2 regions of the Collinsella sp. AM42-18AC genome follow, and region 2 is predicted to be linked to the other one. Evidence: riboswitches for the same ligand, from Rfam matches in the RefSeq annotation. Region 2 holds a riboswitch; the other holds the start of a gene.

Region 1 (6,596 bases), on a different contig from region 2:
GTGATGATGCCAATCTCCATGTACTCGTCCACGTCGAGCGGAATCGAGATAATGCCGGGGCCGTTGAGCTCGTGGCTGATCACGCCCGAGCATACCGTGTAGCCGTTGAGGCCCATGGCCAAATTGAACAACGTCGCACGGTCGCGCACGCGGATATTTTTGCGACGCTCGAACGTCGAGGTCAGCTCCTCGGAATAGTAAAACGAGTTGTAGCTGCCCTGCTCGTAGGACAGGAACGGGTAGTCTTCCAGATCCTCGAGCGTCACGCTGGAGCGGCCCGCCAGCGGATGGTCGGCGCAGACGAAGACATGCGGCGTGGCGCAGAAGAGCCCTTCGAACACGAGCTCGTTGGCGGCAAGCATGCGCTCGATGACCTCGCGATTGTGCTCCGACAGATACAGGATGCCGAGTTCGCTTTTCATATGCGCGACATCCTCGATAATTTCGTGGGTCTGCTCCTCGCGCAGGGTAAAGTCGTAGCGCGCGGCATCGAACTCGCGGATCACATCGACAAACGCATTAACGGCAAAGGAATAATGCTGGCAGCTCACACTAAAGTGCGGCACCTGCTCGGACGTGCCTTTGTACTTGCCCTCGAGCAGGTCGGCCTGGTCGAGCACCTGGCGCGCGTAGCCCAAGAAGGTCTCGCCTTCCTCGGACACAATGACGCCCTTGTTGGTGCGCTCAAAGATATGCACACCCATCTCGTTTTCGAGATCGCGAATCGACGCGGTAATCGAGGGCTGCGACACAAAGAGCCGGCGCGAGGCCTCGGTGATGCTACCGCATTCGGCAACCTTAACAACATATCTGAGCTGCTGAAGCTTCATAGCCTTCTCCCTAGACGTTCGTGACGCCAAAACCTGCCGCGTCCATTTGACGCATAAACGACGGCATCTCCCCCGTCGCGGCGCAGGCGGCAATCTGATGCAGAGCCCCGGCAACCGCATCATCTGCCGCAGCGCCAATATGCCAGCGTGCGGCAGCCGTAACGGCCTCGTTGGCATTGGCGACTGCAACGGAGTTAGGAACGGCATCGATCATGGGCAAATCGTTATCAGAATCGCCGAATACGGCCACCTCGTCGGGCGTCAAGCCCAAAGCGCGCGCCAGCTCCAGCGCAGCGCAGCCCTTGTCCCAACCAGCCGGAAGGATGTCGAACAGGCGCACTCGGTTGTTGGGAAACACAAGCGAGAGTTCCGGCACCTCAGCGGCAACGCGCTCACGTAGCTCCGCGAGCTCCTCACGCGAACGGGCACTCCAGATATTCGCCTTAAACACCGACGCGTCATCGACGACGGGACGACATGGGGCCTCTTCGCCTTTGAGCCACGCGTTGCCGCCCGACTCCATGGCGCGACGAACGCGCTCGGGGTCACTCGTCACACAATGGGCATCGTTGCCCCAAAAGTCATCGCCCAGGCTGTAGACTTTTAGAAATGTGTCGTCGGTCTCTTGCTCCAGATAGTCGGCCAAACGCATCAGAGCATCGTTGTCGATTGCGCGCGAGGCGACTACTTCGCCGTCAACAAACATCACCTGGCCGTTACAGAACGCACCGGTCGAATAACACCCGGAACGGTTTTTGAACATCCAGCCCATCGCGGACGGCTGACGACCCGAAACCGGCCCAAAGTGCAAACCCGCCGCCTGCATGGCATGAATACCCTCAATGGCGTAGTCGCTGGCGCCGTCATGCCCGGCTGGAATCAGTGTATCGTCCATATCGGTCAGCACAAGTTTGATCATAGAGTCCCCCAGTCGTTTTCATCGTAACCATTGTACCGATGCGCTAGTATAGGGAACAACAGATTCGATGCGGGAGTGCCGACGGTGCAAACCACAAGGCTGAGAGGGCATGGGGCCCAATCCTTTGAACCTGTCAGTTAATGCTGGCGTAGGGAGCATGCCGCCTTTACAGGGGCGCTGTCTATGCACAGCGCCCCTTTTCTATGCCAAGGAGGCATGTGCAGTGATTGATTCGGAACAGCTTAAGCAACACGTGGTCAAGGCCGTGGAGGAGATTCGTGCCACCAATCCCATGGCAGGCTCCATCACCAACACGGTGACGATTGACTTTGTCGCCAACGCGCAGCTCGCCGTGGGCGGTTCGGCCGCCATGGTCTATCTGCCCGACGAGGGCGAGGCACTCGTTGCCGGCGGCGGTGCCATCTATCTCAACATGGGAACGCTCTTCCCCATCTACGAGGAGACGATTCCCCGCGCGGCCAAGGCGGCACACGACGCCGGCAAGCCCTGGGTGCTCGATCCGGTGGGCCTGGGCATCGGCAGTCTGCGCACCCAGCTGGTAAACGAACTCAAGCAGTACAAGCCCGCCATCGTGCGCGGCAACGCCTCCGAGATCATTGCGCTCGCCGGCCTGTGGGGCCTTGAGGGCGAAGCGGCCGATCTGAGCCGCGTGCGCGGCGTCGATACCACCGACACGGTAGACGCCGCCCGCGATGCCGCCGTGGCGCTCGCCCGCTACACCGGCGGCGCCGTAGTGGTCTCGGGCGAAGTCGACCTGATTACCGACGGCACGACCGTGGCCAAGTCCCACGGCGGCAGCCCGCTCATGTCCAAAATCACCGGCTGCGGCTGCTCGCAGGGCGGCGTGCTGGCCGTGTACGCCTGCGCCGCCGACCCGTTTACGGCAGCCGTCTGCGGCACCGCCGTCTACAACGTTGCCGGCACGCGTGCCGCCGCCGTCACCGATGCCCCGGCAAGCTTTAAGGTCGCCTTTATCGACGAGCTCTACCGCGCGACCGCCCAGGATATTGCCGACAACCGACTCGACCTCGAGGAGGCATAAGCCATGTCCGAACCCGCAACCGCTCCCGGCATGAACACACTCGTCGCCGTGGCCATCGCCCCGTGCGGCACCGGCGATGAGCTGTCCGCCGAGGTCGCCGAGGTCGTGCGCGTCATTCGCGAGAGCGGCCTTCCCAGCCGCACCACCTCGATGTTCACCGAGATCGAGGGCGACTGGGACGAGGTCATGCAGGTCGTGCGCGACGCAACCTTTGTGTTGGCGAGCAAGGGCATCCGCACCGAAGTCGTGCTCAAAGCCGATATTCGACCCGGATTTACCGACACCATGACCGGCAAACTCGAGCGCATGGAAGCGCAGATCAAAAAGCAGGAGGAAGCACGATGAACATCCGCGACAACCTTGATATCTCGGCCTATCTGGTACTCGGCCCCGAAAACACGCTCGGGCGCCCCGTGGGCGATGTGGTGGCCCAAGCACTCGACGCCGGCTTTACCTGCATCCAGGTGCGCTCCAAGGTGGCAAGCGCCCGCGAGATCATTGCGCTGACCGGCGACGCCGCGCAGGCAATCGCACAGGCTGGCAAGACCGGTCAGGTCGCTTTGCTGATTGACGACCGCCTGGACTGCGTACTCGCCGCGCGCGAGCAGGGCATTGCTGTCGACGGCGTGCACGTGGGTCAGAGCGACATTCCCGTCGAGGTCTGTCGCAAGCTGCTGGGGCCCGACGCCATCGTGGGCCTTTCGGCCCGCTGCGAGGAGATGCTCGAGTACGTCAAGACCGCCGACATGAGCCTAGTCGACTACCTGGGCATCGGCCCACTCCACGAGACCGAGACCAAGCGCGACTGCGGACGCGCGGCCGACGGCTCTATCATCACCAAGAGCTTTGAGGACCTGACCGCCCTCCATGCGGCAAGCCCCGTGCCCATCGTGGTGGGCGGCGGCGTCAAGACGGCCGACCTGCCACAGCTCAAGGCAACCGGCGTCGACGGCTTTTTCGTGGTGAGCGCCGTCTGCAGCGCCGATGACCCCTACGCCGCGGCCAAGGAGCTCGTCGACACCTGGCAGCAGGCATAGGCATAAGCCGAGCAGCCGATCCGCAGCCTCACATCTTCAGCAATGGAAAGCGCATCCCAGTTTGGACCTCCATTCCGGGATGCGCTTTCCGCCGAGATGGCGGCAGCAGCCTCTACCCTGCCAGATATGCCTCCAGTGCGGGCAGCGTCGCCTCCGCATCGCGACGGCCGATCTGGTAGATGCGCTCAAGTTCATCGGGCTCGCGACACAGCGACGGCACCTTCACCGATTCGCTCGGCCGCACCACAAAGATCTCGCCGGCAGCCTCGCGACGTGCCAGGTCATCGAGCGTGGCATTGTAGACCTCATGCCGATGCTCAAGCGCTGCGACAAACTCCGGATAGTGACGGAACACGCGCCGTAGCATGGGCATCACGCTGTTGGGCTGCTTCACAAAGCCCGCCGGCTGCGTGAGTACCACGATATTGCGGTCATACCCCTGCGCAAACAGCCAAGCGCTGGGAATGGAATCGGCCACGCCGCCATCCAGGTACTTGCGGCCCTCAATGGCGACAGGACGCGTCGCCACGGGAATCGCCGACGACGCCCGGATCCACTCGATATCGCGCTCGTCGCCATAGGGCAGGTCATGGTAGACGGCCTGCCCCGTCTCGATATCGGTACACACGCACGTAAATCGCATGGGGCAGGCGCGATATGCCTCCAGGTCGATGGGATCGCGCTCGATAGGCACCTCGTGATAAGCAAAGTCGGCATTGAACATATCGCCGGTTCGCAGCCAGCTGGTCACGCTCGCATAGCGCTTATCGGCGCAATAGGCCTTGTTATAGCGAATGGCGCGGCCGATCTGGCGCGATTTAAAGTTGTAGCCAAACGCCGCGCCCGCCGAGACGCCCACCATATGGTCGCAGGTCAAACCGTGCTCCATCCATACATCGAGCACGCCCGCCGTATACATACCGCGGTAGCCGCCTCCCTCGAGCGCCAGCCCCACCGTGCGCGTCATATTTGACTGTGCCATGCGACCATCTCCGTTCCTGCGTTTTAAAACGGGACAAGTATACCCGTCAACATATATCGTCCCAGTCGCATTTTTATCGAACATCTCATCGTCGCGCTACCGCTTGTCGAATAATAGCCGCCCACAGCATGTGCACCCATATATAATTGTGCACTATTGTTTACACTACTCAGCTGTTATCAACAGCGAACATTAGCCGGCAAATTAACTCAACAACGCGGCAAGGCGGGGGCCTGGATACATGCAAAGCGCTGAGCAACGATGCATGTACACAACGAGCTCGCCCGACGCAATCCGCCCCGACCTCAGAAAGCCGCTTAGAACATGGATACTGTCAGCAATTACACCGAAACGCTCGAAAAGACCGTCCGTGACCTTCTCGAGCGGCAGGAGGATCTGATCAGGACTGCCTTTACCGACCAGCTTACCGGGCTTGGCAACCGTGGCGGCTTTGCCCGTTCCCTCGAGGAGCTCTGGGAGCAGGACGCCCCCGTTACCATGGCGTTCATCGATATCGACAATCTCAAGCACTGCAACGACGTCTTTGGGCATGACGAGGGCAACCGCTATATCTTGCAGGTAAGTCTCTATCTTAAGCTGTATATGAAGGTGGGCGAAGCGGCGTTTCGCATAGGCGGCGACGAGTTTGCCATCCTATCTACGATTGCAACCGAGGACGACCTCGCCGAACGTCTGAAACACTGCCGAACGGTTCTGCTCAAAAACAACGATTCCGAGATGCCCCACTCGTTTAGCTACGGAGTGTCACATGCCGACCCCGCCCTGGGCGAAGCTTCCAATCGCATGACGCTCGATGCCGACCATCGCATGTACGACTACAAGCTACGTCATGCCATGCACCTCGATCGACGCAATATCACGCAAGTCCACGCCGACGACTTCGAAATAAGCGATCGTATTTTCGACGCCTTTTCGATGCTCAACGAGGGCCGTTATTTCTTTATCGAGAACTTGGACAAACATCGCACCCTTTGGTCACAAGGTGCCTTGCGCGATCTTGGCCTTCCCTCGGAGCACATAGACAACTGTCGCGATTACTGGAAAACGCGCGTCCATCCCGACGACCTTGAGGCCTGCATCAACGACATCGACCAAGTCTACAACGGCACCAAGCACCGTCGCGTCATGCAGTATCGTGTGCGCAACGCCGTCGGTGACTACGTCCTTTGCCGTGCTCGCGGGTTTCGTATCGACGGCGACGGAAATGTCCCCTCGCTCTATGTCGGCGAGCTCGTCAACCACTCACTTGCCGAAACCGTCGACGCCGCCACAGGCCTCGGAACGCAGCGCATGCTGGCCAACGCCATCGACGCCTGCCGCCGCGATCGTTGCGAGACAGGGCTTATAGCGGTGCGCGTTCGTGGCACGACAAAGCTCAACGAGCTCTACGGGGCCGAGGCTGTCGACAACATGCTTGCCGAATACGCTGGCCGCATGCTGTCGATCACCCGCGGCAGGAGCCGGGTCTACCGTTCACGAAGCGTCCAGTTCGTCGTGCTCAGCAACGACCTAGACCACAAGGCATTCGAGCAACTGACCCGCCACCTTAAAGAGGCCGTTTTCGCTCCTGTTCGAATCGCAGGCGACACCATTACTCCCGTCTGCCTTGTCGTCCCGGCCTTTTACGAGCACTTAACCCATCAAGCGACCGCCGTTTTAGGCGAACTCGACCGTCGCCTTCGCACGGCCGGCGGGCTTGTTCCCAACGACAGCCTCCCCATACCCGAGGCGGAGCGCAAAAGCG
Region 2 (6,596 bases):
TGTACTGCGGCAGCATCTCCATACGCACGCGCGGCTTGCCCTTGTCAAACGCCACGACAACGCCGTCGGGATTAAAGGCATCGATCATCTTGAGGAACATGTTCAGAAAACCAAAGATCGCGTTGGTGGGGCGACCGTCCGGCGCGTTCATGGTCGGCGGCACGGCGTGGAAGGCGCGATGCATGAGCGAGTTGCCGTCGATGACGGCAAAGGTACGGCGCTTTTCAGACATATTGAATACCTCGCTTTGGGCTGGGCACGGTTTGCTCACACCAGTTTACACGCTCCCCGCCCCGTGGCCACCGCACATCAGGCTTCCCTGCCGCCGCGGGCCCGCGCGTGATACGATGGCTCACGGTACATCAACCAGCACGATCGATCCGAAAGGAGCCTGCGTCATGGAGCGTCCCAGCGCATGGAAAAAGTACACGCCACAGCAGATCGAGGAGCTCGAGGAGCTTTGCCGCGGCTATAAGCAGTTTTTGAGTGAGAACAAGACCGAGCGCCTGTGCGTCAAGGCCGGTATCAAGATGGCCGAGGAGGCGGGCTACGTCAATCTGGAGACCGTGATCGCCGAGGGCCGCGCGCTCAAGGCCGGCGACAAGGTGTACGCCGCCAACCACGGCAAGGACCTTATGCTCGTCAACCTGGGCACCGCCCCGCTCGAGCAGGGCTTTAACATCCTGGGCGCCCACGTGGACTCGCCGCGCCTGGACCTCAAGCAGAACCCCGCCTTCGAGGCCGGCGACATGGCTTATCTCGACACGCACTACTATGGCGGCGTCAAGAGCTACCACTGGGTCGCTTCCCCGCTCGCACTCGTGGGCGTCATCTGCAAAAAGGACGGCACCACCGTCGACATCAACATCGGTGACAAGGCCGACGACCCGGTCTTTACCATCTCCGACCTGCTGATCCACCTCTCGAGCGAGCAGATGGCCAAGCCCGCCAAGGACGCCGTCGACGCCGAGATCCTCGACGTGATCGTGGGCGGCCGCCCCGTCAAGTTTGACGAGGACGACAAGGACGCTCCCAAGGAGCCCGTCAAGCAGATGTTCCTGGATATCCTCAAGGAGCAGTACGACGTCGAGGAGGAGGACTTCCTCTCCGCCGAGATCGAGGTCGTGCCCGCCGGCCCCGCCCGTGACATGGGCCTCGACCGCTCCATGATTCTGGGCTATGGCCACGACGACCGTGTCTGCGCCTATCCGTCCATGCTCGCCCAGATCAACGTCGCCAACGTGGAGCGCACGAGCATCACGCTCATCGTCGACAAGGAGGAGATCGGTTCCGTGGGTGCCACCGGCATGACGAGCCGCTTCTTCGAGAACACCGTCGCCGAGATCATGACGCTCGCCGGCGAGGATAGCCCGCTGGCCCTGCGCCGCGCGCTCGCCCGCAGCCGCATGCTCTCCTCCGACGTGTCCGCCGGCTTCGACCCGGGCTACGCCGGCAAGTTCGAAACCAAGAACGCAGCCTTTATGGGTCGCGGCCTGTGCTTTAACAAGTACACGGGCAGCCGCGGCAAGGGCGGCTCTAACGACGCCGACGCCGAGTATGTGGCCCTCATCCGCGACATCATGGACGAGGCCGGCGTGGACTTCCAGACCTGCGAGCTCGGTCGCGTCAACGCGGGCGGCGGCGGCACCATCGCATACATCATGGCTAAGTACGGCATGAACGTCATCGACTCTGGCGTTGCCGTCCTGTCCATGCACGCCCTGTGGGAGGTCGCTAACAAGGCCGATATCTACGAGGCCTATCGCGGCTACAAGGCCTTCATCGAGCGCGCGTAACCAACCCTTCATCAGTTGCGGTGAAATACAGACTAAACTGGCCCATAAACGGCCAAAACAGACCGTATTCCACCGCAACTTCCTTTTTGGCAGAGGAGAGTCCATGCTGCAGGTCGTCATTTCGCCCGCCAAGCAGATGCGCGCGGCCCAAGATGCTTTTGAAGTCCTGGGCATTCCACCCTTTGCGCGCGAGACGGCTCGCCTCCACCGCGCACTGCTAGATATCGAGCGGAATGAAGGCAGCGACAGCCTGCAGGCGCTATGGAACGTGAGTGACAAACTGCTGGGGCCTTGCCTCAACACCCTGCATGAGTTCGGGCCCATCCTGAAAAACGGCGATCTCGACAATCCCGCACTCGCCTGTCACCTCTCCCCTGCCGTCATGTCCTACCACGGCATTCAATACCAGAGCATGGCGCCCGAGGTGATGGATTCCGCGCAGCTCGCATGGCTGCAAAGCCACCTGTGGATCCTCTCTGGCCTCTACGGGTGCGTTCGCCCCTTTCATGCCGTCGAACCATATCGGCTGGAGATGGGCGCGAAGCTCGCCGTTGACGATGCCCCAGACCTCTACGCGTTTTGGAGCGACAAGCTCGCGCGGGCTATCGCCCCGGCAGGCTCAAACACCACGATCGTCAACCTCGCCAGCGTAGAGTACGCCAAAGCCGTTCTGCCCCATCTCGCGGGCGACGCCACGGTCGTCACGTGCCTCTTTGGCGAAGGCATCCGCAACGGCAAGCCCATCCAGCGCTCGACCGCCAGCAAAAAGGCACGTGGTTCCATGGTGCGCTGGATGGCAGAAAACAAGCTCGAGGATGTAAGCGGGCTCACCGCGTTTGACGTTGGTTATCGTCACTTTCCCGAGCTTTCAAATAAGAACACTTTGGTCTTCCTGAACGAACAGACCTTGTAGGACCACCGCTACTTTTGAATGTGCTGCCTAGGCACGGCGTCTATTCCGCCAAGCCGTCGGCTTTGGCAACTTCGTTTGTCGAGCCATCTTGGTAGGTAATCTTAACGTGCTCTACCTCGGACACCGCAACACCCGATGGGGGCTCCAAGCGCCATTCCGGCAGCGCGATATCCATAGTCGTAGGCACGTCGCCCTGATTCTTGAGCTTCACCGTCAGCGTTTTGAGCGCCGCATCATACGTCACGCGTTCGATTTCCTCACCAGGAATAGACCCACCGCTCAGCTGAAGCTGGACAAATCCATCGCGCGAATACCAATAGTCGCCCGGCGCGGCAACGGTATTGCCGCCCGTAACCTTCACTGTCATGATCGGCAGGGCATCGTCGGCCTCGAACTCCCATGCAGCGCCGCCGTGACCGCCAAACGTCCAGATACAAAAGGCAATCACCAGCACGGCAAGCACCGCAAAACCAATCGCGACAAGGCCATGGTGCGCACGGCTTTCCTCGGCCGATACATCCCATTGCGTCTCTCGATATAGATGCTTGTCTTCCATGTTCGCCTCCCCACAGGCACGCTCGTTAGGCCAATCGTACCCATTCGAGCTATACTTGAGCCCATTACATAAACGGGGAGCTTGCAGGACAAGACGGCAGGCTGAGACTGGGCGCGCCCGCCCTGACCCGCAAACCTGATATGGGTAATGCCAACGAAGGGAGCCGTGCCAATGAGCACACAGACCGAGCCCAAGCTCGTCACGCAAATCGACTTCGCCCGCGCCGGGCAGATCACGCCGCAGATGAAGGAAGTCGCCGAGCGCGAGCATCGCGACCCCGAGTACATCCGCGAGCGCGTGGCCGACGGCCGCATCGCCATTCCCGCCAACATCGTGCACATCAAAAAAGGCATGCGCGCCTTTGGTGTCGGCGAGGGCCTGTCTACTAAGGTCAACGTCAACCTGGGCATCTCGGGCGATAAAGCCGATGCCGCCGAGGAATGGAAGAAGGTCAAGATCGCCGAGGACTTTGGCGCCGACGCCATCATGGACCTTTCCAACTCGGGCAAGACGCGCCAGTTCCGCCAGCAGCTCATCGACGAGACGCCGCTCATGGTGGGCACCGTCCCCATGTACGACGCCATCGGCTACATGGAAAAGCCGCTGGTCAAGCTTACCAAGGATGACCTGTTCGAGGTCGTGCGCGCGCACGCCGAGGACGGCGTGGACTTTATGACCATCCACTGCGGCATCAACAAGTCAGTCACCAAGACCTTTAAGGAGACCGGCCGCTTGATGAACATCGTGAGCCGCGGCGGCTCGCTGCTGTTTGGCTGGATGGAGGTCACCGGCAACGAAAACCCCTTCTACGAGTACTTTGACGAGCTGCTCGAGATCTGCCACGAGTACGACGTGACGATTTCGCTCGGCGACTCCTGCCGCCCGGGCTGCCTCTACGACTCCAACGACGCCACTGAGACCGCTGAGATGATCGAGCTGGGCAAGCTGTGCAAGCGCGCCTGGGCTGCCGGCGTCCAGGTCATGGTCGAGGGTCCGGGTCACATGGCGCTCGACGAGATCGCCGCCAACATGAAACTGCAAAAGCGCCTGTGCCACAACGCCCCGTTCTATGTGCTGGGTCCGCTGGTGACCGATATCGGCGTGGGCTACGACCACATCACCGCCGCCATCGGTGGCGCCATCTCCGCCAGCTCCGGTGCCGACTTCCTGTGCTACGTGACGCCCGCCGAGCACCTGTGCCTGCCCGACGCCAAGGACGTGCTCGACGGCCTCATGGCCACCAAGATCGCCGCGCACGCCGCCGATATCGCCAAGAAGGTGCCGCACGCCCGCGACATGGACGACAAGATGGGCCAGGCACGCCGCAAGCTCGACTGGGATGCCATGTGGAAGTGTGCTCTCGACCCGGTCACCGGCAAGAAACGCTACGAAGAATCCCCCGCCGCCACCGAGGGCACCTGCACCATGTGCGGCAAGATGTGCGCCGTCCGCACCGTTAACAAGGTGTTCGAAGGCACGACGATCGACCTCGGCATGGAGGACTAACTCGTCATCGGAGCCACAATCGGTAACATGGTGTTCGTCAATTGTTGACGTGTGAACATTTGCTTACATTTGCGTAAAGATTGCATCGCCCGCCCGGGTTCGACATAGAGTCGGCCCGGGCATCTTTATAATGCTGGCTTAAAGACCCATTTGATTCCGACCGAACAAGGGAGCAAACATGGATCGCAGTAAGGTACCTGCCGTCCTGTCCATCGCAGGATCCGATTCCAGCGGCGGCGCCGGCATTCAGGCCGACATCAAGACCATCACGGCGCACCGCCTGTATGCCGAGACGGCCATCACCGCCATCACCGCACAAAACACGCTCGGTGTCACCGCCGTGCAGAATATCTCCCCTGATATCGTCGCTGCGCAGATCGACGCCGTATTTGACGATATCCGCCCCAGCGCCGTCAAGATCGGCATGGTTTCCTCTGCCGAGATTATCGAGGTTATCGCCGACCGCCTGAGCGCCTGGAACGCGACAAACGTGGTCGTCGACCCCGTCATGGTAGCCACCTCGGGCGCACGGCTGATTGCCGAAGATGCCGCCGAGGCGCTCACCCGCCGCCTGTTCCCACTAGCAACCGTCATCACGCCCAATATTCCCGAGGCCATGGCGCTGCTCGACTACGAGGTCGATTCCGAGCGCACGCAGCAAAACGCCGCCATGCTCCTCACCCGCCGCTTTGGTTGCGCATCCCTCGTTAAGGGTGGGCATCTTGTCAACGAGGCCAACGATGTATTGGCCGAACCCGCGCCACTCGATAACGAAGGCAACCATATGGGCGATCCGCTCACCACGTGGTTCCGCCACAAGCGCATCGAGACCGGCAACACGCATGGCACCGGCTGCACGCTTTCATCCGCCATCGCCTGCGCATTGGCGCAGGGCATGGATCTTGCCGACGCCGTCAACGCCGGCAAGGCCTACCTAACGGGCGCTCTCGCCGCCGGCTTTGACATGGGCAAAGGCTCCGGCCCTGTCAACCACATGTGGCAGTACTAAATAGCCAGTAACCTGCCAAAAAAAGACAGGCTACCTTGCACCAAAAACCGTCGCAACATTCGATGAAAATCGTGCAAACGCGAAAAATCATTAAATGTTGCGACGGTTTGATTTTAGATAGCGGTCGAGCAAAGGACCAGAGCGCCTATTCGTCGGCGAGTTGAATTCCCAACAAACCCGAGAGCGCAAGTGCCTGCTCGGCATTGACCGTCAGGCCCCGCAGCTCACGGTAGTCGCCCGAGATGACAGGGGCCGCGAACGCGCATCGCGATACATCCACGCCGGAAAGCGGCGTCTTGAACACATCGATTCGCGTCAGGTCGCAGCCGTCCAAGCGCAATTGCCCCAGCTTTGCCCCCTGGAGTGCGGCCTCGGTCAAACGCGTGTCATGCGCAGCCATGGGGCCAATGCGTCCCTCCGAAAGGTTCGCATAGCTCAAATCGCACGATGTAAACGACACGCTCGACAGACGCGCCCTGAGCAAGTTGAGCCCCGGCGCCGAGCAGTCAACGAAGTCGCAGCGGTTGAGCCAGCAGCCTTCCATGTTGCAGCGGATAAAGCGGCAACCGCGAAACACCACGTCGCGAAACGTCGAGCCGCTCCAGTCAACGCTATCGAACTCGCAAGATCGGAACACGACGCCATCGAAGGTCGCGCCGTTCGCCACGTCGCAGGCAAGATCCAAATCCTCAAAAGCGGTATTGGAGACGAGCTCATCGCCCTCGGCAAAGAGGTCGATGAGCTCGTCCATGCCCATATGGCAGCCAATCCGTTCGTTTACCCGGGCAAAACCACCACAAAGGTGCCTGCCCCCTT

What was found. A riboswitch is a leader RNA that binds a small molecule or an ion and turns the genes downstream of it on or off. The one in region 2 is predicted to bind thiamine pyrophosphate.
Region 1: it holds a riboswitch for thiamine pyrophosphate, as region 2 does, so the genes downstream of both, thiM (hydroxyethylthiazole kinase) here and thiC (phosphomethylpyrimidine synthase ThiC) in region 2, are expected to answer to the same signal.

The regions. Positions count from the first base shown of each region.
Region 1 is NZ_QSFY01000005.1:93,642-100,237, forward strand. It holds gene DW913_RS04330 (LysR family transcriptional regulator) at 1-830, opposite strand, end outside; gene DW913_RS04335 (HAD-IIB family hydrolase) at 841-1,749, opposite strand; TPP riboswitch at 1,811-1,921, shown strand; gene thiM (hydroxyethylthiazole kinase) at 1,973-2,812, shown strand; gene DW913_RS04345 (thiamine-binding protein) at 2,816-3,157, shown strand; gene DW913_RS04350 (thiamine phosphate synthase) at 3,154-3,849, shown strand; gene DW913_RS04355 (patatin family protein) at 3,962-4,831, opposite strand; gene DW913_RS04360 (EAL domain-containing protein) at 5,156-6,596, shown strand, end outside.
Region 2 is NZ_QSFY01000014.1:12,774-19,369, forward strand. It holds gene polA (DNA polymerase I) at 1-232, opposite strand, end outside; gene DW913_RS08245 (aminopeptidase) at 399-1,796, shown strand; gene DW913_RS08250 (YaaA family protein) at 1,900-2,709, shown strand; gene DW913_RS08255 (hypothetical protein) at 2,750-3,265, opposite strand; TPP riboswitch at 3,329-3,444, shown strand; gene thiC (phosphomethylpyrimidine synthase ThiC) at 3,437-4,771, shown strand; gene thiD (bifunctional hydroxymethylpyrimidine kinase/phosphomethylpyrimidine kinase) at 4,950-5,780, shown strand; gene DW913_RS08270 (pentapeptide repeat-containing protein) at 5,926-6,537, opposite strand.